Regions from separate parts of the Gordonia sp. NPDC003424 genome, predicted to be linked through region 3. Evidence: predicted binding sites of a transcription regulator. Region 3 holds the regulator's gene; each other region holds the start of a gene.
The links. Region 3 encodes LexA, which represses DNA repair genes until DNA is damaged. Its sites were predicted from a motif close to CGAACANNTGTTCG; they were not measured.

Region 1 (7,507 bases), on a different contig from region 3:
TACGCGATCGAGCACGACGACGGCCAGAGTATTCGCTCGCTGGACAAGGCCGACGTGATCCTGGTGGCGCCGTCGCGCTGCGGTAAGACCCCCACGACGATGTACCTCGCGCTGCAGCACGGCCTGCGCGTCGCGAACTATCCGCTGGTCGACGAGGACCTCACGAGCACCGACCTGCCACGTCCGATCCGGCACCTCGCCGACCGCTGCTTTGGCCTCATCACCAGCCCGGCGCGCCTGAGTGCGGTCCGCTCGGAACGCCGTCCGGACTCGACGTACGCCTCCTTGCGACAGTGCGCCTACGAACTCAAGCGCGCCGAGGCCCTGTACCGCACGCACGACCTTCCCGTCATCGACTCGTCGGCGAAATCCGTCGAAGAAATGTCCACACTCATCCTGCAAGTTCTCGCCCGCAGGCCCCACCCTGAAAATTGAGGAGCCATTTCATGAACACGAACGTCCGATGGTTCGCCGACCTCGGCCTCGCCGACCTCGAGGAGGTGGGCGGCAAGAACGCGTCGCTCGGTGAAATGGTCCGGAATCTGACCGGCGTCGGTGTCCGGGTGCCCAACGGGTTCGCGACGACCGCCGACGCCTACCGCGAGTTCCTGAGCAGGCCCGACGACTCCGGGACCAGCCTGGCCGCGCGGATCAGTGCCCGCCTCGCCGATCTCGACACCGACGACGTGCAGGCGCTGGCCGAGGCCGGACGCGAGATCCGCGCGGCCGTGATGGATCAGCCGTTCCCCAAGGATCTCGAGGCCGACATCCGGACGGCGTTCGCCGAGTTGTCGGGCGGTTCGGACGAGGCCTCGTTCGCCGTGCGATCCAGTGCGACCGCCGAGGACCTTCCGGACGCGTCTTTCGCCGGGCAGCAGGAGACCTTCCTCAACGTGCGCGGTATCGACGCGATACTGCAGGCGATGCGAGAGGTGTTCGCCTCGCTCTACAACGATCGCGCCATCGCCTACCGGGTGCATCACAAGTTCGACCATGACGCCGTTGCCCTGTCGGCGGGCGTGCAGCAGATGGTGCGCTCCGACATCGGCGCCTCGGGCGTCATGTTCACCATCGACACCGAGTCCGGCTTCCCCGACGCCGTCTTCGTGACGTCCTCGTACGGTCTGGGCGAAGCGGTCGTCCAGGGAGCGGTGAACCCCGACGAGTTCTACGTCTACAAGCCCGCCCTGCGCGCGGGCCGCCCGGCCGTGCTCAAGCGCGGCGTCGGGTCGAAGGCAACCAAGATGGTCTACACCGACGACCGCTCGGTCGGCCGCACGACCGAGTTCGTCGATGTCGAGCCCGGCGATCGGCGACTGCTCAGCCTCACCGACGCCGAGGTCGAGGCACTGGCCCGCCAGGCACTGTTGATCGAGGAACACTACGGGCGCCCGATGGACATCGAGTGGGGTAAGGACGGCGTCGACGGCGAGCTGTACATCCTCCAGGCGCGCCCGGAGACCGTGCAGTCGCGCGCGGCGGTGACCGGCCAGCTGCGGTTCCGTCTCAACGAGACCGGTCCCGTCCTCGCCGAAGGGCGGGCGATCGGCGCCCGGATCGGCGCCGGTGCCGTACGCATCCTCGAGTCGGTGGAACAGATGCACGAGTTCCAGGCCGGCGAGGTGCTCGTCGCGGACATGACCGACCCCGACTGGGAGCCGATCATGAAGCGCGCCAGCGCGATCGTGACCAACCGCGGCGGACGCACCTGCCACGCCGCGATCATCGCCCGCGAACTGGGCATCCCCGCGGTCGTCGGTTCCGCGGGCGCCACACGGTCGCTGACCGCCGGCCGCGAGGTGACCGTCTCGTGCGCGGAGGGCGATACCGGGTACGTGTACGACGGCCTGCTCGATTTCGATGTCACCGAATCGACGATCGAGGCGATGCCCGAGATCAGCACCAAGATCATGATGAACGTAGGCACCCCCGAGCAGGCGTTCGCGTTCTCCCGCCTGCCGAACAATGGCGTCGGCCTCGCGCGACTGGAGTTCGTGATCAACCGCCAGATCGGGATTCACCCCAAGGCGCTGCTCGACTTCGACACTCTCGACGGAGAACTCAAGGAGCAGGTCGGCGAAGCGATCGCGGCCTATCCGAGTGCCCGCGACTTCTTCGTCGACCGGGTGGCCGAAGGGGTCGCGACGATCGCTGCGGCGTTCGCGCCGCACCCGGTGATCGTGCGTATGTCGGATTTCAAGTCCAACGAATACGCGAAACTGGTCGGCGGTGAGCTCTACGAGCCCGACGAGGAGAACCCGATGATCGGCTACCGCGGGGCGTCGCGGTACCTGTCGAAGGACTTCGCCGACTGTTTCGCCATGGAATGTGCGGCACTGAAGTACGTCCGCAACGAGATGGGCCTGACCAACGTCAAGATCATGATCCCGTTCGTCCGCACGCTCACCGAGGCGGAGGGAGTGATCTCGCTGCTCGCCTCCCACGGCCTGCGCCGCGGCGAGAACGGCCTCGAGGTGATCATGATGTGCGAGGTGCCGTCCAACGCGGTCATCGCCGATGCGTTCCTCGATCACTTCGACGGCTTCTCCATCGGCTCCAACGACATGACGCAGCTGACGCTCGGGCTCGACCGCGATTCGGCCCTCGTCGCGGACTCCTTCGACGAACGCGACCCGGCCGTGAAACACATGCTGGCCGCGGCTATTTCGGCCTGTAAGGCTCGCGGGAAGTACGTGGGTATCTGCGGGCAGGGGCCGAGCGATCACGTTGACCTCGCCGAATGGCTGCTCGAGCAGGGCATCGAGTCCATGTCGCTGAATCCGGACACCGTCGTCGACACCTGGACGCGGCTGGCGGCGCTGGGCTGATCGCCTCGCTACCAACGTCATTCGCCCTGCGAATGACGTTGGTAGCGCTCGTCATCCACCGGCGGGCGAGGTTGGGGATGTCAACAATTCGATCGGGACGACGTAGGCGATGCCGACGTCGAAGGGCTCCACACCCCATTCCTTCAGGGCTGCTACGGCAAGTTCGGCAGCTTCGCCACGCGCCATCGGAGACAACGTCGCCACCAACGTGGATCGGTCATCCGTCAGTGCCGATTCATGTTCTGCCCATGCTCCGGCCGTGGGCGGGGGCGACGCCGAGACGACCGAGTAGATCCATGCATTGACCGTGGAGGTGCCCGGCAGTATCGATGGCCCAGCCGCACGCGGGTCTGGGCCTCTGCCGACCACGAGAACCTCCCCCCGCGCCTGTGCGCCATCAGCTGCCCGGATGATGACGTCCTCGACGGAATCCCAGCTCTGGTACGGGCACTTCTCCGTTCCGGTCGCCGGGGACACTTTGATGAAGATTCCCTGACCCATTGTCATGCCACCTCGGTGGGACGACGCAAGCGTCTTGCCCACGCACAGAATCTGATTCGCGATGTCCAAGCTGGCCGATTCACGATGATGTGCGCGGTCGAACCTCTCGGTCGAGATCGCGCCCGAACCCTGTAGTCGCTCCAGCTCATCAGTATCCGAGAACTTGCGGATCTTCCACAGCGATGGCTCGCCATCACGCCACAGCCGGACATGGCCGGACATGGCCATGCCGAGCGTGACCTCGTCGGCGCGGCCGGCGTTGAATCCCAAGGTGCGGTCAGTCATTCGTCCTCCGATCGAGTTGCATGCCTGCCATCGTCGGGCATCGACGACCCGATCTCGGGCGCGGAGGTCGAATTTGTGGATAACCGGCCGAAGTACCGGCGAAGTGTGAGTTGTGGTAACCGGAGAAGGGTCACCCGAGGTTGACCCGGTTGACGCCCCATCCGGCGGCGATCAACCGTGGAATGCGCGGTCGTTCGTCGGGGTGACCGGGAGGTCCGGTGGGGGTTTTGGGTTCGGTTGTGGCCGAACGATTCTGGGCCGGTCGGGTCTGGTCGGTCCGGTGCAGTTGGCGGGTGAACGCTTCGGCGACCTCCCGGGTGCGATCGATGCGCACCCGCGGCCGACCCTTACCGTTGCCGCGTCGGGCGTTGCGCGTCCAGGCCGGGCGTCCGGCATCGGGGCCGGTCTTGATGATGTGGGTGGACCACTGGCCCGGTTTGTCGCCGACCATCCGGTTGTGTGTCGGGCACGCAGCGGCCAGGTCCTGGATGTCGGTGAGCCCGCCGTCTTTCCAATCCTGTTCGGCGTGGTGGGCTTCGGTGTGGGTGAACGGCTGGCTACAGCCCGGGCAGGTGCAGGTGGCGCCGTCACGGGCCAGCAGCATCATCCGTTGGACCTGGCTGGCGAACCGGTTGGCCCGCCCCAGATACAACGGTTGGGCACTGTGGTCGGCGAACACGGCGAGATGCTGCTGGGCTTCGGCGGCCAGTTCGATCACGTCGGTGATCGGCAGGAGAGCCCCACCCGCGGTGGTGCCCACCCCGGCCCGCTCGCGCAGTTCGGTTTCGGAGATGGTGATGATCAAGTGCGGCGGCAGCCCGCGATGACTCTTCCCGAGCAGGCCACCGTCGGCGACCGCCTGCAGCAGCGCGTGCAGGGCATCGTGATTACGTTGCCCCGGCGTGCGAAGGTCCCGCTCGGCGGCCTGCTTCAGGGCCTCGGGATCGGCATCGTCCTTGCTGCCCTTGGGCGATGCGTCGTCGTCGGGGTTGTTCATGCCGGGCGCAGCCCACGCGTCGAGCACCACATCCAACAGGGCACGGGTGACCGGGTCGAGTTGTCCTTCGAGGGCGCTCATCAGCTGGGCATCCTGCTTGGACAGATGCAGTCTGCGCCGCCGCGCCCGATCGGCGTCGTCGGTCAACGCGCCATCGGGATCGAGATGCGCGAGCAGCCGGGCACCCAGAGTGGTCAACTCTTTCGGGGTGTGCACCCGGGCGTAGTCGGCCATCAGCTCTTCCGCCGCGGCGCGTTGCTCGGGGTCGATTTTCGCGGGCAGTTTGTCGAGCACCCCGATCACCGTCACCGCATGATCGGTGCCGATCGCGCCCTCGGCGAACGCCTCCGCCAGGGTCGGGCATCGTGGGTCCAACTTCTCACCGGACAGCGCGTGCAACGACAACAGCGCCGCCATCTGCTTACGTCGGCGGCCGGTGTCGGTGATCCGCAGCCGGTCCACCATGAAATCGGTGAGCGACCGGTACCCTTCCTCGCCGACCACGTTGCGATCCGAACAGTCCAGCAGCCGCTGCAACCCCATGAAGCTCATCCGCCGCGCGGAGCGTTCATGGACTTCGGCGACCGCCACGACCTCGTCGTAGGAGGCCGGGGTGGCATCGGCGGCGGCGATCCGATCCAACACATCGTCGAGTTCACGGTAGAGCCCGACGATCTCCGCGTCATTGTCTTCGGATGTGGTGCCGCTGGTCATCGAGCCCCCTCCCCAAGTACTCGAACTGATGTTCGAAGTCTATCTGATGTGCGACTCAGAGGCAAGGATGTGTTGACAACAATTCCGCTCCGCAACCCTGTGACCGCCGAGTCAAGTGTGGCTGGTGGCAAGGGCCGCGACGGGCAGGTTCAGAGCGCGGCACCGACATCCCGGACAGCGATGCCCACCGTCGGCGCGTACTGGCCGAGTTCCGGGGCACGGTGATGACCCGTCTGCATCCCGGTGGCGCAGTAGTCATCATCGGCACCCGCTGGCACCGCAACGATCTCATCGGGCACCTACTCGATGCCGAGGCTGATCGCTGGCAGCTCATCAACGTTCCCGCCGTCGCCGAGGCTGGTATCCCCGACGCGCTTCATCGTGAGCCGGGGCAGGTGATGTCATCGACTGTCGGTCGCACGGCCGCACATTTCGCCGACCTCCGGCGATCCCTCGACGACCGGCACTGGTACGCGGAGTTCCAAGGCGTCCCCGGCAGTCCCGAGGGCAATCTGATCAAACGTGAATGGCTCGCCTCGTGGCGATTACCCGCTGCCCCCATCGCGCCCGTGCGAACGGTTGTCGCCGTCGACCCGGCCGACAGCGGGCACGGCCATCAAGCGGGAATTGTTGCGGCATCGCTTGGCCGCGACGGCACGATCGCTGTCATAGCCGATGCGTCGGCGCAGATGACCTCCGATGCCTGGGCGCGTGCGGCGATCGACCTGGCGATCACCGTGGGCGCGAGCGAGATCGCCATCGAGGCATTCACTGCTCGCGCAACGTACGAACGAATCGCGCGCGATACCGGCTGGCCTCGCCAATCCGCGTGACGATGTGGCCACCGAAGGGCAGCGGGGCCATGGGCGACAGCCTTGCCCGAGAGAGCGCGCTGTTGCAGGCGTTCGAGGTCGGCACTTGCCGGATCGCAGGCCATCTTCCCGACCTCGAAGTGTGGATGGCAGCGCGGGCAGCATCAGCCCGACAGCTTGGCCGCGCTGACGATCGCCCACGACCTACTGTCCGAGAGCGCGGGCGGTGTCACTCTCGGCGTTCCGTCGGGCCGTATCGGCGAGCGCGCCGACGTGACCGCGATGGACGCCTACCTGCGGCGTCGAGTCACCGATCGACTCGCCTAGACGCCTCATGATCACCAATCACGTTGCACAACAACGACTTTAGTCAGTTGTGTACACGCGCCAACGTACGGCAACATCTCCCAACATGAACGCACGACCGCACTCGATTCACCCGGAGACCGACGCTCCGCGTCACTACTTCACCTCGACCCAGGCAGCGGAATCTCTGGGTGTTGCAGAGTGGACGATCCGCCGATATGCCCGCGACGGCGTCCTCCGCGCCTACCGGGTTGGCTTGTCCGATCGCGGTCAGCTTCGGTTCCGCCGACATGATCTCGATGCACAACTCGTGCCCCTGTCGAAGGAATCACGCGTATGACCTGAGATCGCGACACCGCTATCCGCTGAGCCTCGGCAGCGGAGAGCATCCCACCACCACCCGCGACGTCGCTAGCTGACGTCGCACCACCGAGGAGCCCGACATGACCACCGACACCCGAACCGACATCGAAATCCAGAACCACATCGTGAACGTGATCCGTGAGCGAGTCGACGACGGCGAGTTCATCCCGCACCGAGAAGGATGGACATATGAAGATGACGACGAGGCCACCCCTCACGCTCGCCACTATCACCGAGGCTGAACGCGACGAGCTGGCGACGTGCGTTCACGAAAGCGGCCACGCGATTGCCGGTGTCCTGTTGGGCGCTCACATCGACCGCGTCCAACTCCACCGGGGTCGCACCTTCGGCATTCGTGGCCGAACTGAGTACCGGGACATCCCCACCGGCACATGGCCGAAGCTGAGCTACAGCGGCCCATACGCCGAGGCGAAGTTCCGAGCGGGTCGGACGCCCAACCTTCGCGAGATCCGGGCGGTGTTGGGCCACCTTGGGCACAGCGACCACGCTGCCCTGCTGGCCAGCGGTGGTCCCTTGCCGCGCGAGATCGAACGACACATCGAGAACACCTGGCCTGCTGTTGTGAAGCTGGCTCAGTTCATCCACCGCCACGGCGAAGCCCGACACGAGGATGCATGCCGCGCACTCGGCATCCCGTCGGAAAACAACGGCCACCACCGATCGGTCATCGCGTCGGGAAG
Region 2 (7,507 bases), on a different contig from region 3:
CCGGCGGAACGGCGCAACGACGCATCGGCGGTGGTCGATCCGTCGGGGACGGGTCCACGGATCTTCTTCCAGCGGGTGCCCGAAACCAAGGAGGTCAAGAATCGGGTGCATCTCGACATCCGCGCGGCGCCCGGCCTGGCGGGGAATGAGCGGATGGCGGCCCTCGAGACAGAGAGCGGCCGTCTGGCCGCGCTCGGTGCCACGCGCGTTGCGCGCCACGACCCGGCACCGCCGCTGGCCGGCGGACATATCGTCATGACCGATCCCGAGGGGAACGAGTTCTGCCTCGACTGAGTCGCGGGTGCCTGCCGGACGCTTGTGCCCGACAGGCACCCTTCGGGGCGGCTGTCACACTATGGAGTTCTCAAGGTGCGTGCGCGGTTCCGACGGGTCGGGTGCGCGGGAAATGTGCTTCGCTGGAATGTGCTGCGCGTCAGAGGGTTACACAGGTTTGGGTGGCTGACTCTGCTTCATTGGCTGAGGCTGTTGTATCACCGGGCACCGACAAGTTCGGGCGGGCCGCGGGTGTGCGCTGGTTGAGCCGTGTCGGCCGGGCCGCGCCTGCCGCTGGGCGTCGTTCGGCGCACTCGCACGCTCGTGTGCTCAGGACCCGGGCGTGGCGAAACGTCTCGCCCGGCCCGCGTTTGGGTCATGCGGCGATGCGGTCGTCGAGGGTCAGGGTGCGCCGGTTGTAGGCGGGTAGTGGTGTGCGTGTCGGGTCGATCGAGGCTGGTGGGATGAGCCAGGGGTGGCGGTCGGCGCCCAGGATGATTTGCCAGTCGCCGTGGTGGATCTGGGTGTGACAGGCCGGGCACAGCAAACATCCGTTGTCCAGATCGGTGGGACCACCCTCAGCCCAGAAGGTGATGTGGTGTACGTGGGTGTAGCCGGCGCGGGTCCCGCATTTGATGCAGCAGGTGTCGCGGATGATGATCGCCTTACGCAGGTGCGAGGGGAACAGCCGTTTGTCGCGGCCCATCTGCAGGGGCACGGTTTCTCCGTTGATGATGATCGCGCCGATCGCCGCGTCACAGGCCAGCAACGCGGCGGTCGCCGCGGTGACCGGCCCGGTCCATCCCAGCACGGCCTGCTCGGGTGTGTCGGCGGGAACCAGCAGGCTGACGTGGGTTTTCGGTGGGGTCACCAGGGTGGTGTCGGCGACCGCGGCCGCCTCGAGGATCGCTTCGAGGGCATCGGCGTGGCGTTGCCCGGTCGAGCGGGTATCGGGGGAGCCGTCGGGTTCGGGGCGTGTGCCCGACAGTGAGGTGATCGCCGACAGCAGTTTTTCCCCGGTGATGATGTCGACATCCCCGCGGATCTGGATGCGGCCGTCGGCGGTTTGGCTGATGGTCAGTTCGTTGATCGAGCGGTCCTCGGCCGCGGGTAGGCCGCCGGTGTCGGCGGTGTACTGGTTGCCCAGGGCGCGGGCTTTCTCGCTGATCTGGGTGGGGGTGGCCCCGGACATGGCCTGGGCGATCAACACCTGCTCCACCTCATATTGTTCGACGTCACACAGGCCGTCTGGGGCGCGGCGGCACACGTGGGCGACTCCACCGATGATGGCGTCGAGGTGTTCGGCGGCAAAGACGCCGTCTTCGGCGTAGCCGCCCAGCAGTGCCATCCGCGGCAGGCCGGTGCCGATGCGCAGCAACCGGTCGGCCACCGCCGGCGCCAACCCCATGGTGATCAACAGTTTCCGGGTTTTGCCGCCGGTGGCGGCGGCCACCCCCAACCGGTCCATCTCCGCGATCGCCACCGCCAGGCGGTGGCTGACGGTGTTGGACAGGCAGATCAGGCCTGTCGTCGTATCAAACGCGTCGCGACCGGAGGTCAGGTCGGTGATGGTGAGCTGCCGGGCGGCGGTGAGCAGGGGTGTGGTGTCGGGCATGCCCCCCATTCTACTCGAACACACATTCGAGTCAAGGGTTGGATTGGTGAACTCTGTTGTATTCCAACGCGATTGCGTGTAGGTGGTCTGCGGGATCCGTCATCGTATCGGGCGGGTGTGACAGTTCTTGAGGGCTTGTCGGAGCGGCTTGTGGTGCTGGCTTGGGTGTGAGGTGACGGTCGAGCGGTGAACGGTCGTTTGGGGTTGGGTGGCGCCCTTCGACACGCCCGCTCGTTCCTCGCGGGCTGCTCAGGGATCGAGGTGACGGTTCGCTCGTTCCTCCTGGGCTGCTGAGGGATCGGGTGACAGCGCTCGTTCCTTGTGGGCTGCTCAGGGATCGGGTGACGGCCGCGTTGCTCGCGGGCTGCTCAGCGATCGGATGACGGTTCGCTCGTTCCTCGCGGGCTCATCAGGGATCGAGGTGACGGCGCGCTCGTGCGAGCCCGGCTCCCCGAAGCGCGAGGCACCAGCCGAGCCACAAAGGGCCCCTTGGCGATTGGTGTGCGACGTCAGACCACGGCCAACGAATCGTCCCGCTGCAACAGGAAGAAGTACGGCGCCGGAGAACCTTTCATGTCCATCGCGCCGATCACCGCATCGTCGGACAATCGGCGGAAGACGTCGTTGATCGGCAGTTGGTCGTAGACCATGGTCGCGGTGTCGACTCCGCGATACCGGGTGGTGCGCAGACGCGCCTTGGACGAATGGGCTTGCGTGAGCGCCCGCGTCGCGGTGATCGGCGTCCGGTAGGAGATTCGCGTGAGCATCGGGAAACGTGCCAGCGGAACGCCCCGGAACGCCGCCCGTGGGTTCATCGGCCAGAGTGCCGTGCCGTCGCGAGTGGGGAACAGCAGTGGATGCACGGTCTCGCCGTCGACGAACTGCTTGCCCCACCAGCCGCTCGCGGCGAGCAGTCCGTCGATGGGGTGACCGGTCGGCAATTCTGCGCCGTGCCACGTGCCGATCATCGCCTGTGGTTCAACGGACCCGCAGCCGTCGAAGAGTTCGAGCGCGTCGGCCGTGGTCGTCGGTAGGTCGGGCAACACGTCGGCGAGAGTCATGCAGGCTATGGTACGGAATCGCAGATTTGTGTCAATGGCTCGATTCAGCGGCAGACCGCACCCTGCGACGCCGACTTCACCAGCTTCGAGTACTTGGCCAGCACACCCCGGGTGTAGCGCGGCGGCAATGGCGTGAAACCCTCTGCGCGGCGCGCCAATTCGTCGTCGTCGACGAGCAGGTCAAGCGTGCCGTTGGCGACGTCGAGACGGATGCGATCGCCATCGCGGACATGTGCGATGGGCCCGCCGTCGACCGCCTCGGGCGCGATGTGCCCAACGCACAGACCCGTCGTGCCGCCGGAGAAACGGCCGTCGGTCATCAGCAACACGTCCTTGCCCAGGCCGGCGCCCTTGATTGCTCCGGTGATCGCGAGCATCTCGCGCATTCCCGGTCCGCCCTTGGGGCCCTCGTAGCGGATGACGACGACGTCACCGGCCGTGATGGTGCCGTCTTCGAGGGCATCCATCGCCGACCGCTCGCGGTCGAACACCCGCGCCACCCCCTCGAACACGTCGGAGTCGAAGCCTGCGGACTTCACCACGGCACCCTCCGGTGCAAGCGTTCCGGTGAGGATGGTGATCCCGCCCGTGGGATGGATGGGAGAACTCATGGCGCGCAGCACCTTTCCGTCCGGATCGGGTGGTGCGATGTCGGCGAGATTCTCGGCCACCGTCTTACCGGTGACGGTCAGGCAATCACCGTGCAGGAGACCGGCATCCAGCAGTGCCTTCATGATGACCGGCACACCCCCGATCCGGTCGACGTCGGTCATCACGTGCGTGCCGAACGGTTTCACGTCGGCCAGATGAGGCACCCGGGCGCCGACCCGCGAGAAATCGTCCAGGGACAGTTCGACATCGGCCTCATCGGCGATCGCCAGCAGATGCAGCACCGCATTGGTGGAACCACCGAACGCCATCACCACGGCGATCGCGTTCTCGAACGCTTCACGAGTCATGATGTCGCGGGCGGTGATGCCTTGCGTCAACAGTCCGACGACGGCCTCGCCGCTGGCCCGGGCATAGCCGTCGCGACGCTTGTCGGGAGCCGGCGGTGCGGCACTGCCCGGCAGCGACATGCCGAGCGCCTCGGCGGCGCTCGCCATGGTGTTGGCCGTGTACATGCCACCGCAGGCACCTTCGCCGGGGCAGATGGCCCGTTCGATGGTGTCGACGTCTTCCCGGCTCATCAGCCCGCGTGCGCAGGCGCCGACGGCCTCGAAGGCGTCGATGATGGTGACCTGGTGCTCGGAGCCGTCGGAGAGGGTGGCGAACCCGGGCAGGGTTGAGCCGGCGTACAGGAACACGCTGGCCAGGTCGAGGCGGGCGGCGGCCATGAGCATGCCGGGCAGCGACTTGTCACAGCCGGCCAACAGCACCGACCCGTCGAGGCGTTCGGCGCTCATCACCGTCTCCACGCTGTCGGCGATCACCTCGCGGGACACCAGCGAGAAATGCATGCCCTCGTGGCCCATCGAGATTCCGTCGGAGACCGAGATCGTGCCGAACTGCATCGGATAGCCACCGGCCTCGAACACGCCCTCCTTGACCGCGGTCGCGAGCCGGTCGAGCGACAGGTTGCACGGGGTGATCTCGTTCCACGACGACCCAACCCCCACCTGCGGTTTGACCCAGTCGTCGTCGCCCATGCCGACCGCGCGCAGCATGCCGCGAGCGGCGGTCTTCTCCAGTCCGTCGGTGACGTCACGGCTGCGGGGTTTGATGTCGACGGTGTCGCTCGCGGGGGGCTGTGCTGGCGTGGTCATAGGGCCACCGTATTCCGGTGAGCGCGGCCGCGTCGGGATTCGACGACGGCCGACGACCTGCTCACGGGTCACGGCCGGTTCAGCAGACTCCCAGCGAGTCACCCAGGGTATCGCAAGGTTGTGTCTCTACTTTCGAATTCGTCAGCGGGACAACACAGAATCTCCCACCTGACCTACGCAGAACGCAGACAGAAAGGTTCATCTCATGCCGAATCGCCCCGATCAGCAGCAGCGCCCGCAGTCCGGCCCCCGCACCCCGCAGCGCCCGCAGGTTCGTCCCCGCCCGCGGCCCTTCGGATTCCTCGGGTTTCCGTTCTTCGGAAGCAGCTAGCCTGCCGCTCACCGGCCCGGCGCACCACGGTGCGTCGGGCCGTCCGCGGTTGCCGGGCGGGCGGAATGGCGGCACCGCGTTCGCGGTTGCCACCGATATGACCGAACCACCGTATGACCCGCGCGCACTCATCGCCGACACCCGCATCGGGGTGCTCGCGACCATCAAGTCCAACGGACTGCCGCAACTGTCACCGGTGACCGCGGTGTACGACCGCGACGCCGACACCATCTACGTGTCCATGACCGCCGGACGCGCCAAGACCGCCAACCTGCGCCGCGACCCGCGCGCCGCCATCGAGTTCACCAGTCCGGACGGCTACACATGGGCCACCGCCGAAGGCGAGGTGACGCTGACCGGGCCCGGTGTCGACCCGAACGGGCCGGAGGTCGACGCGTTGGTGAGCTACTACCGGATCGGGGCCGGCGAGCACCCCGATTGGGCGGAGTACCGTCAGGTGATGGTCGACGACCAACGAGTCCTGATGGCACTCAACATCTCCCGCGTCTACGGGGAGAAGCTCCGGTAGCGCGGCGACGGTCGGCCATGGCGCCGTTGATGTTACACACACTCGTCGATTAGTTATTCCCTCGGTAACCAGCAGGAAATGCTGCGGGCGTGAACTGATTGTCGTAGCAGGTACGGACACCGCATCGCCGGATCACCCGGATCGGCTCGACCTCACCGGGCAGTGTCGCCCACGAATCATCCTCATGCCCTGCGGGTTTCGCCCGCGGAACGATCCCTAGGAGAACCGTGTCCGCATTCGACGAGTCCATCATGGAAAACATCGCCACGTCCCTCGCCGAGATCCCGCATCCGTCGCTGCCGAAGGGGTCGAACATATACGGCGGCACCAAGATCTTTCCCGACTACCAGGCCGAGGACGGCGAAACCTACTTCACCCTCGTCCACGGCATCGCGCACGAGTCGTCCGTCTCGTTCGTGGCCGTCCTGCAGGCGACCCGAGCGCTGCGCAAGGGCTTCGAATCCGCGATCTACTTCTACGGTCCCGGCGCCATCAATTGCCTTGCCACGCGAGGCTTTCCGAAGACCGGCGACTCGGGATTCCCGGGGGAGCAGAACATCAACGACTCGCTCGCGACGTTCATCTCCGAGGGCGGCACCGTCTTCTGCTGCCGTTTCGGCCTCGCGCTGCACGGCGGCCGCGAGGAGGACCTCATCGAGGGTGTCATCCCGGCACACCCGCTCGACGTGCAGGACGCGGTCATCCACTACGCCCGCAAGGGCGCGATCATCAACTCGACGTACATGGTGTAGCCATGACCAGAATCGCAGCGGTCGCGGCGAACTTCTCCCGCGACCTCGAGCAGAACTACGACACGATCGCCGACTACGTGACACGTGCCCGGGAGCAGGGGGTCGAGTTCCTGGTCTTCCCGGAGGCCGCGATCGGCGGGTACCTGTCGTCGCTGGGGAACCACGGTGACACCGTCAAGAACACCGCCCGATCGCTCCCGCCGGCGATCACCCTGGACGGCCCGGAAATCCAACGCGTGCAATCGATCATCGATGACCTTGTGATCGCCATCGGCTTCTGCGAACTCGGCGACGACGGCGACACACGCTACAACGCCGCCGCCGTGCTCGACGGCACCCAGATCTACGGCAGCTATCGCAAGGTGCATCAGCCGCTGGGGGAGAACATGTCGTACTCGTCGGGCGCCGAATACGGCGTGTTCGACACACCGGTCGGACGGGTCGGTCTGCAGATTTGTTACGACAAGGCCTTCCCCGAAGCGGCGCGCGTCATGGCGCTGCGCGGCGCCGAGATCATCGCCAGCCTCTCGGCCTGGCCCGCCGCCCGCACCGCCACCGCCGAGAACCTGCAGGAAGACCGGTGGACCTACCGGTTCAACCTGTTCGACGCCGCGCGTGCCCTCGACAATCAGGTGTTCTGGGTGGCCTCCAACCAGTCCGGAACCTTCGGTTCGTTGCGGTATGTCGGCAACGCCAAGATCGTCGACCCCGGCGGCAATGTCCTCGACTCGACACTCCTCGACAGCGGCATGGCCGTGGCCGACATCGACGTCGCTGAGACCTTCCGTGCCATGCGCGGCGGCATGTTCCACCTCCGCGACCGGCGCCCCGACGCCTACGGCGCACTCACCGAACTCGACCCGTCCGGGTCGGCCGCCTGGCGGGATCTCGCCGATGCCTGAGATGACCTTCACCGTCCGCTGGCCCGACGGCATCGTCCAGAACTGCTACTCGCCGAGCCTGGTGATGCACGACCACCTCGACGTCGGCGGGCACTACACCGTCGACGACTTTCGCGAGCGCGCCACCACCGCGCTCGGCGAGGCCGCCGAACGCGTGCGTGCCAAGTACGGATTCGCCTGTACGTCGGCGGCGGCCACCGCGGACGACATCAACCGCGCGGCAACACGATACGAACGCGACTCCCTCATCGAGGTCGTCGACATGCAACCGCCGCTGC
Region 3 (7,507 bases):
GAAGAAACGCTTCACCGACGCGGCCGCCACGGTCGCCGGACGGTTGCGCGCACGCGCGTCGCATTCCTCGGGAGCCGCTGCCGAGGTCCTCACCGCCACTGCGGGACTCGCCGAGGATCGTGGCTGGGTCGGCGCCGCGTCCGGCCTGATCAAGAAGGGCAGTCCCGCACCCGCCGCGGCCATCGCCGCGACCGAGCAGTTCGTCGAGATGTTCACCAAGGTCGGCGGACTGATGGCCGAGCGGGTGACCGACCTCAAGGATGTCCGTGACCGCGTGGTGGCCGAGCTCATCGGTGTGCCGGAACCCGGTGTGCCCGAACCGCATGAGGCGTCGGTGCTCCTCGCCGACGACCTTGCACCGGCCGACACCGCAGGGCTCGATCCGGCGAAGATCACCGCACTGGTGACCCGTCTGGGCGGTCCGACGAGCCACACCGCCATCATCGCGCGCCAGCTCGGCATCCCGTGCGTCGTCGCGGTGTCCGGGCTGGAGGTCGTCGCGGCGGGCAGCACGGTTCTCGTCGACGGCACCGCCGGCACCATCGAGGTCGAGCCCGACGAGGCCACCGCGGTCGCGGCGGTGGAGGAGAGCCGGCGCGAGGCCGAGGCGGTCAAGTCGTGGAAGGGACCCGGCCGCACCGCCGACGGTTTCGAGGTTCTCGTACTCGCGAATGTCGCCGACGGCGCGTCGGCGCGGAGCGCGACGTCGTTCCCGGTCGAGGGCGTCGGACTGTTCCGCACCGAGTTGGCGTTCCTCGATCGGCCCGACGAACCCACGGTCGAGGAGCAGACCACGCTTTATCGGGAGGTGCTCGACGCCTTCCCGGGCCAGAAGGTGGTGATCCGGACCCTGGACGCCGGGTCGGACAAGCCGCTGAAGTTCGTCACGAACCTCGACGAGGCGAACCCGTCACTCGGCGTGCGCGGCAACCGGATTGCCATCGAACATCCCGAGATCCGTGCCCATCAGCTCGACGCCATCGCCGCCGCCGCCGAAGCGAGCGGGAACGCGGCGTGGGTCATGGCCCCGATGATCGCATCGGCCGCCGAGGCCGCCGAGTTCGCCGGTGAGGTACGCCGACGCGGACTGGTCGCGGGCGTGATGGTGGAGGTTCCCGCCGCGGCCGTCCTGGCGTCGGCGATCCTGGCCGAGGTGGATTTCGTGTCGATCGGCACCAACGACCTCACGCAGTACACGATGGCCGCCGACCGGATGTCCCCGGAACTGGCCGGTTTGACCGACCCCTGGCAACCGGCCGCACTGCACCTGATCCACAGCGTCGGGCAAGCCGGGGAGGCGACCGGCAAGACGGTCGGTGTGTGTGGTGAGGCGGCCGCGGACCCACTGCTCGCGTGCGTGTTGGTGGGCCTGGGCGTCACCTCGCTCTCGTCGGCGCCGGCGGCCGCGGCAGCGGTCGGTGCGCGGTTGGCCGGCGTGACCCTGGCGCAGTGTCGCGCCGCCGCCGAAGCGGTGCTGGCGACCGCGGACCCGGTGGCCGCACGAGCCGCGGCCACTGCCGCGCTCGACGGCTGAGCGGTGCCGGTCAGACGCGCCGCATGACGGTGACGACCTTGCCGAGGATGGCGGCGTCGTCACCGGGGATCGGTTCGAACAGCGCGTTGTGCGGCATCAGCCAGATGTGACCATTGCGCCGCTTGAACGTCTTCACGGTGGCCTCGCCGTCGATCATCGCCGCGACGATGTCGCCGTTGTCGGCGACGTTCTGCTGACGCACCACGACCCAGTCGCCGTCGCAGATCGCGGCGTCGATCATGGATTCACCCACGACCTTCAGCAGGAAGAGGGACCCCTCACCGACGAGTTCGCGGGGTAGCGGGAACACGTCCTCGACGGCCTCTTCGGCGAGGATCGGTCCGCCTGCCGCGATCCGGCCGAGCACCGGCACGAACGCGGGGGTCGGTAGCGAGGTGTCGTCGCCGGCCGCGGAGCCGCCGGGCGGATTGGTGGGATCGCCGTCGGAGATGTTCACCGCCCGGGGCCGGTTGTGGTCGCGCTTGAGGAGGCCCTTGCGCTCCAGCGTGCGCAACTGATGGGCCACCGACGACGTCGAGGTCAGCCCGACGGCGTCCCCGATCTCCCGGATGCTCGGTGGGTATCCGCGTTCGCGGACCGACTGGCGGATGTATTCGAGCACGCCGCGCTGGCGCGCGGTCAGGGATGCCTCGGCGGCGTGCGGGTCGGTGGCGGTGTCGGTGGCGGTGTCGGGGGTGTCCGGCCCGCCGGCCTTCTCGCTCATCGGTGGGTCCTCCTGTCGGTTGGGTGACTCGAGCACCGAAAAATGCTGGTCGTCTGGGTCCTTCAGCGCCGACAGTAGCCCAATCCTCGGACATGTTCAAACATGTGTTCGAGGTGTTTTGCAACTTCGCGCGACTTTGTCGGTGGCCCGTGCTAGAAATCGAACATACGTTTCATCGAACACGTGATCGATGGCAGCGCGACCCGCAAGCACCGACCGCAGAAGGACAGACACCATGGCCACCGCGACTCTCACCCGCACACCCCTCACCCACACACCCCGCTCGGACGTCCCCGAACCCGACACCTCCGTCCGGCCGGGTACGCGGTCCGCGCGCGCCGACCGTGCCGTCACCGACCTCACCCGCCCCGCCGACCGGCGGCAGGCCGATCGCCGACCGCCGGTGGCCCGGCCGTCGGTGGCCCGGCCGTCGCGCGCGCGGGTGCGGGGGACGCGCTGCGCGACACCAGCCGGCGGCCGCACCACCGGCACGAGCAGCGTCTACCTGCGCCGACGGCTGGCCGCCGCGGCGCTCCTGGTGGGCGTGGGTCTCGCCGTCCTCGTCTGGGTCATCGCGATCATCGGCTCCGACTACGCGGCGTCGGTCACACCCGAGCCGATCGGCACCGAGGTCGTGCACGTGCGTCAGGGCGACTCGCTGACCTCCATCGCCGAGCGCGTCGCGCCCGACGTACCGGCGCAGGCGGTGATCGACGCCATCGTCGAGCGCAACGATCTGTCCGGCGCCGGGCTGCATGTGGGTCAGGCGCTGGTCGCACCCGCCTATCGCTGAGGACATGACCGGTATCCTCGGTGGCATGCGCTGCCCGTTTTGCAAGAACGAAGACACCAAGGTCATCGACTCGCGTGTCGCCGACGAGGGGCAGGCCATCCGTCGCCGCCGGGCGTGTGCCCGATGCGGACGCCGATTCTCCACCGTCGAGAGCGCGGTGCTGGCGGTGGTCAAGCGCAACGGTGTCACCGAACCCTTCAGCCGCGAGAAGGTGATGCGCGGCGTGCGTCGCGCATGCCAGGGCCGCCACGTCGACGAGGATGCACTCGCCAAGCTCGCCCAGCAGGTCGAAGACGCGGTCCGCTCGTCCGGTTCCGCCGAAATCCCCAGTAACGAGGTGGGGCTGGCGATTCTCGGTCCGCTGCGCGACCTCGACGAGGTGGCCTATCTGCGCTTCGCATCGGTGTACCGGTCGTTCGAGTCGCTCGAGGACTTCCAGCGCGAGATCGACGATCTGCGCGGGGTGTCGCCGGACCCGAACGCCTCAGCGGAACCCGTCCAGAGCACGTAGCGCCCGCTTCTCCGAGATCGGATACGCGGTGCCGAGCCGCTGGGCGAACAGGCTCACCCGAAGCTCTTCGGTGGTCCAGTGCGCGAACTCGTTGAACGCCTCCCGGCGAGCGGTCGGCAGTTGATTCAGTCGCTGATTCCAGTGCGCGACAACCCGATCCACGGCGTTGACGCCGTCGCGATCGCGGCCGGCCGCGGCCGGCAGATCGCCCAGACGCTGGGTTGCCGCCCGGAGATAGCGGGGTAGATGCTGCAGATGCCGGCGCGGCGTGGCCGCCACGAATCCGTCGAACACCAGGTTCCCCAGCTGATCGGCGACATCGTCGGCCGCGAGGTGCCCGGTGAGCCGCTCGACCTCGCGGCGCACCGCGGGCAGTTCGCGCAATACAGCGGTGGCCATCGCGAAGTACTCCGGCGCCGCGGCACTCACCGTCGGCCGCACCGACTCACGCAACCGGTCGAACTGCGCTGCCGTGCGGATGCCGGTGAGGTCGCGGTCGGCGACCATATCCCGGATGGCCCGGCGGGTGCAGTCGGCGACGAGATCGTCTATCCGCGAATACGGACTCTGGCTCAACGCGAGTCGTGCGGCCGGGTCGAGGCCCGTTGCGACCTTCTTGGACAGGGCGGGGATGGCCCGGTCGAGGAGGACGACGACGGCCTCGGACATCCGCCGGTCGCGGTCGGCCTCGGTGTTGACCTCGGTCACCGACACGCCTGCCGTCCCGCCGTCCGCGCCGGTGACCACCTCGAGCGCCGGATAGCGGGTCAGTGTCTGCCCGGCCACCGTAGAGGTGACCGTCTGGGCGAGGTCACCGATGCCGTCGGCCGTCCACGTCGTGTACACCGGACGCGCAGGTGTGTCGTCGTCCTCGTCGGAGAAGCGCTTCTTCAACTCGGCGAGCGACTTGCCGCCGGCCACGACGATGCCGCGCCGGTTGGCCACGGCGAAGTTCATGGTGAGATGACCCGGCAGTCTCTCGGCGTCGAAGTCGTTGGGGCTCAGGCTCATCCCGGTGATCGTCGACAGTTCCCGGGCCAGCCCGGTGATCAGCGGTTCGGCGCGCGGGGTGAGGCGGGTCAGCGCGAGGTCGGCGAAGGACTGCGCCGGTGCCATCGACTTGCGCAGTGCCTTCGGCAGCGTCTTGATCAGTTCGGTGGCGAGCTCCGACCGCAAACCGGGGACGAGCCAGTCGAATCCGGCGGGCCGCACGTGATCGAGGAGCGGGCGCGGGATGACGACGGTGACGCCGTCCTCCGGGTCACCGGGCTCGAACCGGTATCGCAGTTCGAACCGGGTCTCGCCCTGCTGCCAGGCGCCCGGGAAGTCGGTGTCGGCGACCGCGACGTCGGCGGCCACGTCCTCCGGCCGCAGATCGAGTAGGTCGGGGGTGGCGCGCCGCGCCTTCTTCCACCAGGTGTCGAAATGCCGCGCCGACACCACCTCGGCGGGGATGCGCGCATCGTAGAAGTCGAACAGTTGCTGTTCGCTGATCACCACGTCGCGGCGACGGGCACGGTGCTCGACGTCCGCGGCCGCCTCGAGCAGATCCCGATTGTGTTCGAAGAACGCATGATTCGTGCGCCAGTCACCCTCCACCAGGGCGTGGCGGAGGAACATCTCGCGCGCCGTGACGGGGTCGATCGAACCGAACGGAACCCGGCGCTGCGCGACGAGGGTGACGCCGTAGAGCGTGACCCGTTCGTAGGCCATCGCCGATCCGCGCTTGGACGACCAGTGGGGTTCGCTGTAGTTGCGGCGGGCGAGGTCGCCGGCCAGCTTCTCGGCCCACAGTGGGTCGACCCCGGCGACCGTGTGTGCGAAAAGGCGCGAGGTCTCGACGATCTCGGCCGCCATGATGAATTGCGGAGGTTTGCGGGCCAGTGTCGACCCCGGGAAGATGGCCAGGGTGGTGTTGCGAGCGCCGGTGTACTCGCGCGAATCGCCGTTGCGGATGGCGATGTTGCCGAGGAGCCCGGACAGGATCGACCGGTGGATGGCGTCGGCATCGCGGGTGGACGCGGCCGCCGACCAGTCGAGATCCGAGGTGATCCGCGACAGTTGCCGGTGCAGTTCCTGCCATTCCCGGATGCGCAGGAAATGCAGGAACTCGCGTTCACACATGCGGCGGAACTGATTGCCCGACAGTTCTTTCCGGCGTTCGTCCAGGTGATTCCACAGCTGCAGGTAACCGAGGAACTCCGATCCGGGCACCGCGAACCTGCGGTGTGCGGCGTCGGCGGCCTCGCGGTGATCGGCGGGTCGTTCGCGGACGTCGGGGATCGACAGGGCGGCGGCGATCACCAGCACATGGTCCAGGCAGCCGAGTTCGTGTGCTGCGATGAGCATGCGGGCCAGCCGCGGGTCCACCGGGATGCGGGCCATGTCCCGGCCGACGGGCGTGAGCCGGGGTTCGTGGTCGTCGCGGGCGCTCTCGCGGATCGCGCCGAGTTCGGTCAGCACCGCCATGCCGTCCCGGATCGCCCGGGCGTCCGGCGGTTGCACGAACGGGAACGCGGACACATCGCCGAGCCGCAGCGAGGCCATCTGCAGGATCACCGCCGCGAGGTTGGTGCGCAGGATCTCCGGGTCGGTGAAGCCGGGGCGCGCGTCGAAGTCGTCCTCGCGGTAGAGGCGGATGCACACGCCGGGGGCGACGCGGCCGCAGCGGCCGGCCCGCTGCCGCGCACTGGCCTGCGACACCGGTTCGATGGGCAGCCGGTTCACCTTGGTGCGGGTGGAGTAGCGGGAGATGCGCGCGGTGCCGGTGTCGACGACGTAGCGGATGCCCGGGACCGTCAGCGACGTCTCGGCGACGTTGGTGGCCAACACGATTCGCCGGCCCGACGACGGTGCGAACACCTTGTGCTGATCGGCGATGGACAGTCGTGCGTAGAGCGGCACGATCTCCGCACCTGCCGACGCCCGATGGCGCAGCGCGTCCGCGGTGTCGCGGATGTCGCGCTCGGTGGGCAGGAACACGAGGATGTCACCGCGCTCGTGCGCCCAGAGTTCGCCGATGGCGGCGTCGATGGCTTGGATCTGGTCGAGGTCTCGATGATCGGAGTCCGGGTCGTCGGCGCTCAGCGGCCGGTAGCGGATCTCCACCGGGTAGGCGCGCCCGGACACCTCGAGGATCGGCACCTCGTCATCGGGCGCAGCGGTGTCGGGTGGCGCAGGTGTGTCGGACCCAGGTGTGTCGGGCCCAGCGGGGTCGGGCGGCGCAGATGTGTCGGGCTCAGCGCTGTCGGGCGCAGCGGTGTCGGACCCAGCGGGGTCGGTGCCGTCGACGGCGAAATGCCGGGCGAAGCGTTCCGGTTCGATGGTCGCCGAGGTGATGATGACCTTCAGGTCGGGCCGTCGGGGCAGGATGCGTTTGAGGTAGCCGAGGATGAAGTCGATGTTCAGGCTGCGTTCGTGGGCCTCGTCGATGATCAGGGTGTCGTAGGCGCGCAGCAGCGGATCGGTGCTGATCTCGCGGAGCAGGATGCCGTCGGTCATCACCTTGACCAGCGTGTCGGCGCCCGATCGGTCGGTGAATCGCACCGAGAAGCCGACGGCGTCACCGATCTGGGTGCCCGTCTCGTCGGCGATGCGTTTGGCCACCGAACTCGCCGCGATGCGGCGAGGCTGCGTGTGCCCGATGGCGCCACGCACACCCCGGCCGAGTTCCAGGCAGATCTTGGGCAGCTGGGTGGTCTTGCCGGAACCGGTCTCCCCGGCGACCACCACCACCTGGTGCTCACTGATGGCGGCGGCGATCTCCTCGCGGGCGGCCGACACTGGCAGCTCCGGCGGGTAGCTGATGGTCGGCACCGTGGCGCGGCGCCGGTCGAGGCGCAGCTGAGCACGGTCGATGTCAGCGGTCAGTTTCTCCCACTGGGCGTCCGACGCGGTCGATCCGAGTTTGTCGATGCGTCGGCGCAGTCGGTACTCGTCGGCGAC
Region 4 (7,507 bases), on a different contig from region 3:
GGACCACTCGCAGGTCCAGGAGTTCGTCGACGCCGGGTTCCTCACCCCCGAACAGGCACGGATCGACCCCCGGCGCAACGTGATCACCCGTGCGCTCGGCGCCGGCATGAGCGAACCGCAGGCCGACTTCTTCTCCATCCCCGCGCTGCACGGGGACGTGCTGCTGGTGTGCTCCGACGGCCTCACCGGTGAACTGCCCGACGACGAGATCGCCGACATCCTGTCCGGCGCCGAGAGCGCCGAGGCCGCGGCCACCGCGCTGGTCGAGGGCGCCCTCGCGCTCGGCGCGCACGACAACGTGACCGTCGTCGTCGTGCGTGTCGAGTGACCCTGCGCCCGGAGACCCTGCGTCCGGTGACCTACGTCGACTACTGCGGCGAACGCTTCGACCTCGATCCGGGCCGGCGCTTCTACATCGGTCGTGAGGCCGACCTCACGATCGACGACAATCCGTACCTGCACCGACGATTCCTGTTGCTGCACAACGAGAATGGGCTGTGGTGGCTGAGCAACCTCGGCACCCACCTGTCGGCGAGCGTGTCCGCCGGCGACGTCGGGTTCTCGGCCACCCTCGGGCCGGGCGCGCGGATGCCGCTGGTGTTCGGGCTGACCACCATCGTGTTCACCGCCGGCCCCACCACCTACGAGCTCGGTGTGCACGCGCAGGGACCGGAGATCCGGTCGGTCACCGCGCCGCAGGTGATCGGCGGCGACACCACCCGCGGGGTGCCGACCCTCACCGAGAGTCAGACGCTGCTGATCGTCGTGCTCGCCGAGGAGATCCTGCGACGCGACGGCACCGGCGCGAGCGCCATCCCGTCGTCGGCGCAGGCCGCCGCCCGGCTCGGGTGGTCGATCACCAAGTTCAACCGCAAGCTCGACAACGTCTGCGACAAACTCGGCCAGCTCGGCGTGACGGGCATGCGGGCCGGCGGCGGCAAGCTCGCCTCCAACCGTCGCACCAAACTGGTCGAATACGCGATCGCCTCGCGGATCGTGACCCGCGACGACCTACCCCTCATCGATGTCGAGGCCGCCCGCAACCGGTCCTGACCTGCGCGTCATGGGTAGTTCTCCCCATCGGCCGGGTAGTTCTCCCCATCGACGGAACCAGACGGCCGGTCATAGCGTCTAACTCAATGACAGGTGGGGTATCCGACACGGCCACCCCCGAGATGAGTGAGGACACAAATGACCGTCATCGAACATCATGTTCCGGCGCATCACTCTTCTGTCCGAGGCGGGGGAACACATCGCGGGGTCGTCGACGCCGCTCGCCGACAGGCAGAAGCCACCAGACGACGCCAGGACGCGCTGGCGCGACTGGCGCAGCGGCGGATGCCCCTACCCGGCCAGCCGGTGCACGGCCAGGCACCCGCGCCGGCGTCGCACGTCACGCTGGTCACCTCCGCCGGCCGGTCGGAGCCGTCGGGTCCGCGCTGCTCCTGCCACACCGGGCGGCCCGACCTGGTGCGGCCTGCCCTGACCGAGCGGGAGGTGCAGGTCCTGCGCGCGTGGCTCAAGCTCGACTCCAAGCCCGACGTGGCCGCCGAGCTCTTCATCTCGCTGGGCACGGTGAACACCCACCTCACGCGCATCCGGGCCAAGTACTCCGACGTCGGCCGTCCGGCCCCGACCAAGGCGGCGCTGGTCGCGCGTGCGGTGCAGGACGGCCTCATCGCGCTCGACGAACTCTGAGGACGGCTCGCGCCCCGGCGTGACATACAGTCTCCTGGTGGCAACCATCGAGGAGATCCTCCAAATCGAGGTGATCGAGAAGGACATCTATCGGGGTCACCCGGTCCCGACGCTGCTCCAGCGCACCTTCGGTGGACAGGTCGCGGCGCAGGCCCTGGTCTCGGCGACCCGCACCGTCGACGAGGAGTTCGGGGTGCACTCGCTGCATGGCTACTTCCTGCGGCCCGGCAACACCGAGAAGCCGGCGGTGTTCCTCGTCGACCGCATCCGTGACGGCCGGTCCTTCGTCACCCGGCGGGTGACCGGCATCCAGGACGGTGAGGCGATCTTCACCATGTCGGCGTCGTTCCACGTACGCACCGACGAGGGACTCGAGCACCAGGACACGATGCCGCCGGTGCCGAGCCCCGACGAGCTCGACCACGACCGGGAGATCCTGGAGCGCCGCAACCGGTTCCTCAAGGAATGGCCGAACTTCGACTTCCGGATCGTGCCGCTCGAACAGATGGTCACCTGGGACAGCCTCGCCGCGCAGCAACGGGTGTGGTTCCGCCACCGGGACCCGTTGCCCGACGACCAGGTCGTCCATGTGTGCACGCTCGCCTACATGAGCGACATGACCCTGCTCGGGTCGTCGCACGTGCCGCACCCCGACGTCGAGACCCAGGGGGCATCCCTCGACCACGCCATGTGGTTCCTGCGTGACTTCCGTGCCGACGAATGGCTGCTCTACGACCAGACCTCGCCGTCGGCGGGCGCGGGGCGGGCGCTCACGCAGGGCCGCATCTTCGACCAGCGGGGCCGCATGGTGGCCGCGGTGACGCAGGAGGGCCTCACCCGGATCCGTCGGACGACGACACCGTGACCGCTCGACCCCGCATCGGTGTCCTGGCCCTGCAGGGGGACGTCCGCGAACATCTCGCCGCGCTGGCCGCGGCGGGCGCCGACGCCACCGCGGTGCGGCGCCCGGCCGAACTCGACGGCATCGACGGCATCGTCCTGCCGGGCGGCGAATCGACGACGATGAGCAAGCTGCTCGGGACCTTCGAGCTGTTCGACCCGCTGCAGCGGCGGCTGGCCGACGGGTTGCCGGCGTACGGCTCCTGTGCCGGGATGATCCTGCTCGCGTCGACCATCCTCGACACACGGCCCGACGCCCGGCACCTCGATGCGCTCGACATCACGGTGCGCCGCAACGCTTTCGGCCGGCAGGTCGAGTCCTTCGAGACCGATCTCGACGTCGCGGGCATCACCGATGTCGCCGGAGCCGAGCGGATGCGCGCGGTGTTCATCCGGGCGCCGTGGGTCGAGTCGGTGTCCCCGGACGTGACGGTCCTCGCCCAGGTCCCCGACGGCCCCGCGCAGGGCCGGATCGTCGCCGTGCGGCAGGGCAAAGTGCTCGCCACGTCGTTCCACCCCGAGGTGACCGGCGACCGACGAGTGCACGAATACTTTGTCTCGATGGTGCGCGAGTAAGATCGACGGGGTTTCACGGCGCGGACGTCCGGGCAGAGGCGGAAAGGGAAGATCATGAGCGGCCATTCCAAATGGGCCACCACGAAGCACAAGAAGGCCGTCATCGACGCCAAGCGCGGCAAGATGTTCGCCAAACTGATCAAGAACATCGAGGTGGCCGCGCGTACCGGCGGCGGTGACCCGTCCGGCAATCCGACGCTGTACGACGCGATCCAGAAGGCGAAGAAGTCGTCGGTGCCGAACGACAACATCGAGCGCGCGCGCAAGCGCGGTGGCGGCGAGGAAGCCGGCGGCGCCGACTGGCAGACCATCACCTACGAGGGCTACGGCCCCAACGGCGTCGCGATCCTCATCGAATGCCTCACCGACAATCGCAACCGCGCCGCCGGCGAGGTCCGTACCGCGATGACCCGCAACGGCGGCAACATGGCCGACCCGGGATCGGTGGCCTACCTGTTCACCCGCAAGGGCGTGGTGACGCTCGAGAAGAGCGGCCAGTCCGAGGACGACGTCCTGATGGCCGTTCTCGACGCCGGCGCCGAGGAGGTCAACGACCTCGGCGAGAGCTTCGAGGTGGTCAGCGAGCCCACCGACCTCATCGCGGTGCGCACCGCACTGCAGGAGGCCGGGATCGACTACGACTCCGCCGAGGCCGATTTCCGGGCGTCCGTCGAGGTCCCGGTCGACGCGGACGGTGCGCGCAAGGTGTTCAAACTCATCGACGCGCTCGAGGACTCCGACGACGTGCAGAACGTCTACAGCAACGTCGACGTCAGCGACGAGGTGCTCGCCGAGCTCGACGCCTGACGACGTTCTTCCCCCGTAATTGCAAAGACTCTCCACGAGTTCGTGGAGAGTCTTTGCACACCTGGGGGAGGAACAGGGTGGTCCGCCGGGCTGGACGGACGAACTCACGCGTCGGCCCGGCTGACCGCGGGGCGATCGGGGTGGTCGTAGCGCACGGTGACGTCGGCGTCGGACTCCTCGGCGTCGAACCTAGCGGCGTCGGCGAGCAGCACCGGGATGGTCCACTGATCGGCCGACGGTGTGCGGCGCCGGAGCGTGGGTTCGCTCTGCAGCAACCGCACCGTGAGGTCGAAATGGTGCCGTCCCAGCAGCATCGGGCCCGCCACGATGATCACCTGATCGGCCGCTGCGGGTCGCCTGTCGTCGCGAAAAGACCTGTCCGTCAACGGGTTCCACAGGCGCGGTAGCCAGGGGTCGCCGGCGCGGACCGGGGTGACGACCTCACGGTCGAGGGCTGCGTGATCGAACCACGAGGCGCGGTAGCTCTCCTCGTCGGTGTGGCCGTACTCGAACCGCAGCGAGGCCGGGCGGACGAAGTGCGCCAATTCGACGATGCCGGCGGGACGTCCGAGTGCCTGAAGCCGGTCGGTGATCCGTCGCGCGAGCGCTTCCGGGTGGGCGGCGTCGGCGCCGTCGATCGCCGCGACGACGACGCCCGAGGTGTTCCGGAGTCGTTCCACGCACAGCTCGACGAGTCCATCGGGGCTGATCGGGGCGAAGTGGGGCACGCACCCAAGATTGCCGCGCGTGTTGGTCGCCGCCCGTGTCGGGGTGGGCGGATAGAATCTCGAACAGTTGTTCGTACCGTGTCGACGGTCGGAGTCGGGAGGTTCTGCGTGCGCGTGATGGGGGTCGATCCCGGGCTGACGCGGTGCGGTATCGCGCTGGTCGAATCCGGGCGCGGGCGCGCGGTGACCGCCCTCGACGTCGACGTGGTGCGCACCCCGACGGACATGGATCTCGCCGACCGTCTCCTCGCCGTCTACACCGCCGCCTGTCACTGGCTCGACGTGCACCAGCCCGACGTCGTCGCCATCGAGCGGGTGTTCGCGCAGAACCAGGTCTCCACGGCGATGGGCACCGCCCAGGCCGGCGGGGTGATCGCCCTGGCCGCCGGGCAACGCGACGTGCCGGTGCGATTCCACACCCCGTCGGAGGTGAAGGCCGCGGTCACCGGCAGCGGCCGGGCCGACAAGGCGCAGGTCACCGCGATGGTCACCCGCATCCTCGGGATGCAGACCAAACCGCGACCGGCCGACGCCGCCGATGCCCTGGCGTTGGCGATCTGCCATTGCTGGCGCGGCCCGATGATGGAGAAGCTGGCGCAGGCCGAGCAGAAGGCGCGGGCACAACAGAAGCAGCAGAAACACCAGAAGCAACAGACGGCGCACACGCCGCAGACGACGACACGAGTAGGGGGACGGTGATGATCGCGTCGGTTCGCGGTCCGGTGATCGACATCGCGCTCGACCACCTGGTGATCGATTGTGCGGGCGTGGGCTATCGGGTGCTGGTGACCCCGGCGACGGTGGCGACCGTACGTCGAGGCGAGGAGGCGACGCTGCTGACGTCGATGATCGTCCGAGAGGACTCGATGACCCTCTACGGGTTCACCGACGCCGACGCCCGGTCGCTGTTCACCCTGCTGCAAACGGTCACCGGAGTCGGACCACGCCTGGCCATGGCCACTCTGGCCGTGCTCGAGCCCGACGCGCTGCGGCGCGCGCTGGCCGCCTCCGACGTCAAGGCGCTCACCGCGGTCCCCGGGGTGGGCAAGCGGGTCGCCGAGCGACTCGTCGTCGAACTCCGTGACAAGGTCGACGTCCCCACCGCGTCGACGGCCGGTGCCGCCGCACCCGTGGCGCTCGTCGGTTCGGTCCGCGATCAGGTGTCCGAAGCGCTGGTGGGGCTCGGGTTCACCGCCGGTCCCGCGGACAAGGCGGTGACCGCGGTGCTCGCCGACCTCCCCGACGGGGACGCGTCGACCGTTCTGCGAAAGTCGTTGGCGCTCTTGGGGAAGACCGCATGACCGACGAGACGTCCGGCGCCGACGAGCGTGCGGTCAGCGCCACCGAGTTGCCGGCCGACGGCGATTTCGACGCCGGACTCCGCCCCCGTTCGCTCGCCGACTTCATCGGGCAGCCGCGCGTCTGCGAGCAGCTCGAACTGGTGCTGCACGGGGCGAAGGGACGCGGCGGCACCCCGGACCACATCCTGCTCTCGGGCCCACCCGGGCTGGGCAAGACGTCGCTGGCGATGATCATCGCCGCGGAGATGGGTGCCGCGATCCGCGTCACGTCCGGACCGGCGCTCGAACGGGCCGGCGATCTCGCCGCGATGCTGTCCAACCTCGTCGAGGGCGATGTGCTGTTCATCGACGAGATCCACCGGATCGCCCGCCCGGCCGAGGAGATGCTCTACCTCGCCATGGAGGACTTCCGGGTCGACGTCGTCGTCGGCAAGGGACCCGGTGCCACGTCGATCCCGCTGGATGTCGCCCCGTTCACCCTCGTCGGGGCGACCACCCGATCCGGGTCGCTGACCGGGCCGCTGCGCGACCGGTTCGGGTTCACCGCGCACATGGAGTTCTACGAGACCGACGAGCTCGTCCGCGTGCTGCGGCGTTCGGCGGGCATCCTCGGCATCCGGATGATCGACGACGCGGCCGGCGAGATCGCCGGCCGATCCCGCGGCACCCCCCGTATCGCCAACCGTCTGCTCCGCCGGGTGCGCGACTACGCGGAGGTCCGCAGCGACGGTGTCATCACCGTCGAGATCGCCCGGGCCGCCCTGGCCGTCTACGACGTGGACGACCTCGGCTTCGACCGGCTCGACCGGGCCGTGCTCGGGGCGCTGGTCCGTGGATTCGGCGGGGGACCGGTCGGTGTGTCGACGCTGGCCGTCGCCGTGGGCGAGGAACCGACGACGGTCGAGGAGGTGTGCGAGCCGTTCCTGGTGCGGGCGGGCATGATCGCGCGCACCCCCCGCGGACGGGTCGCCACCGCGGCCGCCTGGCATCACCTCGGGCTCACCCCGCCCGTCGGCGCACTGAACGCCAGTTTCGGGGTCCGTTCCCGCGAGGACATCACCGGGAGTCTGTTCGACGACCTGTGACGAAATCGGACATTCGTGCCGGGCATGGCACACTGGTTGCTGCACACCCGACCTGACACCACCCGATAACCCCGAAGGATTGACGTAGTAACCATGGAGTCTTTGCTATTCCCGCTCCTGCTGGCGATGCTGGCCGTGTTCATGTACTTCAACATCCGCAAGCAGAAGAAGCGCATGGCCGACATGCAGGACATGCAGAATTCCGTGGCCACCGGCGCGCGGGTCCAGCTGACCTCCGGCATGTACGCCACCGTCGTCGACTCCTCGAAGGACTATGTCGACCTCGAGATCGGCAACGGCATCATCTCCCGCTTCAACCGCCTCGCGATCGTTCGTGTCGTCCCGGTCGAGGATGCCGGGGCGACCTACCCGGGTGCGCTGAGCACTCCCGACGCCGACCAGATCATCGAGA

Region 1: a site for LexA is predicted at 5,347-5,360, ahead of ACWDTI_RS15680 (DUF222 domain-containing protein). Genes of this name have one in related genera too.
Region 2: a site for LexA is predicted at 1,904-1,917, ahead of ACWDTI_RS15090 (DUF222 domain-containing protein). Genes of this name have one in related genera too.
Region 4: a site for LexA is predicted at 4,770-4,783, ahead of ruvC (crossover junction endodeoxyribonuclease RuvC). Genes of this name have one in related genera too.

Annotation. Positions count from the first base shown of each region.
Region 1 is NZ_JBSFQJ010000009.1:230,070-237,576, forward strand. Features, by position in the region: gene ACWDTI_RS15665 (pyruvate, water dikinase regulatory protein) at 1-435, shown strand, start outside; gene ppsA (phosphoenolpyruvate synthase) at 447-2,828, shown strand; gene ACWDTI_RS15675 (hypothetical protein) at 2,880-3,614, opposite strand; gene ACWDTI_RS15680 (DUF222 domain-containing protein) at 3,745-5,325, opposite strand; gene ACWDTI_RS15685 (hypothetical protein) at 5,550-6,158, shown strand; gene ACWDTI_RS15690 (hypothetical protein) at 6,315-6,464, shown strand; gene ACWDTI_RS15695 (helix-turn-helix domain-containing protein) at 6,550-6,783, shown strand; gene ACWDTI_RS15700 (hypothetical protein) at 6,887-7,048, shown strand; gene ACWDTI_RS15705 (hypothetical protein) at 7,341-7,507, shown strand, end outside.
Region 2 is NZ_JBSFQJ010000009.1:77,919-85,425, reverse strand. Features, by position in the region: gene ACWDTI_RS15095 (VOC family protein) at 1-294, shown strand, start outside; gene ACWDTI_RS15090 (DUF222 domain-containing protein) at 650-1,888, opposite strand; gene ACWDTI_RS15085 (DUF4334 domain-containing protein) at 2,398-2,949, opposite strand; gene ilvD (dihydroxy-acid dehydratase) at 2,994-4,715, opposite strand; gene ACWDTI_RS15075 (hypothetical protein) at 4,921-5,046, shown strand; gene ACWDTI_RS15070 (PPOX class F420-dependent oxidoreductase) at 5,144-5,575, shown strand; gene ACWDTI_RS15065 (MSMEG_0572/Sll0783 family nitrogen starvation response protein) at 5,803-6,327, shown strand; gene ACWDTI_RS15060 (carbon-nitrogen hydrolase family protein) at 6,330-7,229, shown strand; gene ACWDTI_RS15055 (MSMEG_0570 family nitrogen starvation response protein) at 7,222-7,507, shown strand, end outside.
Region 3 is NZ_JBSFQJ010000019.1:99,455-106,961, reverse strand. Features, by position in the region: gene ACWDTI_RS22465 (phosphoenolpyruvate--protein phosphotransferase) at 1-1,534, shown strand, start outside; gene lexA (transcriptional repressor LexA) at 1,545-2,258, opposite strand; gene ACWDTI_RS22455 (LysM peptidoglycan-binding domain-containing protein) at 2,494-3,051, shown strand; gene nrdR (transcriptional regulator NrdR) at 3,077-3,562, shown strand; gene hrpA (ATP-dependent RNA helicase HrpA) at 3,536-7,507, opposite strand, start outside.
Region 4 is NZ_JBSFQJ010000006.1:13,555-21,061, forward strand. Features, by position in the region: gene ACWDTI_RS10755 (PP2C family protein-serine/threonine phosphatase) at 1-328, shown strand, start outside; gene ACWDTI_RS10760 (hypothetical protein) at 355-1,053, shown strand; gene ACWDTI_RS10765 (response regulator transcription factor) at 1,192-1,698, shown strand; gene ACWDTI_RS10770 (acyl-CoA thioesterase) at 1,736-2,563, shown strand; gene pdxT (pyridoxal 5'-phosphate synthase glutaminase subunit PdxT) at 2,560-3,174, shown strand; gene ACWDTI_RS10780 (YebC/PmpR family DNA-binding transcriptional regulator) at 3,229-3,981, shown strand; gene ACWDTI_RS10785 (hypothetical protein) at 4,086-4,709, opposite strand; gene ruvC (crossover junction endodeoxyribonuclease RuvC) at 4,818-5,408, shown strand; gene ruvA (Holliday junction branch migration protein RuvA) at 5,408-6,010, shown strand; gene ruvB (Holliday junction branch migration DNA helicase RuvB) at 6,007-7,095, shown strand; gene yajC (preprotein translocase subunit YajC) at 7,189-7,507, shown strand, end outside.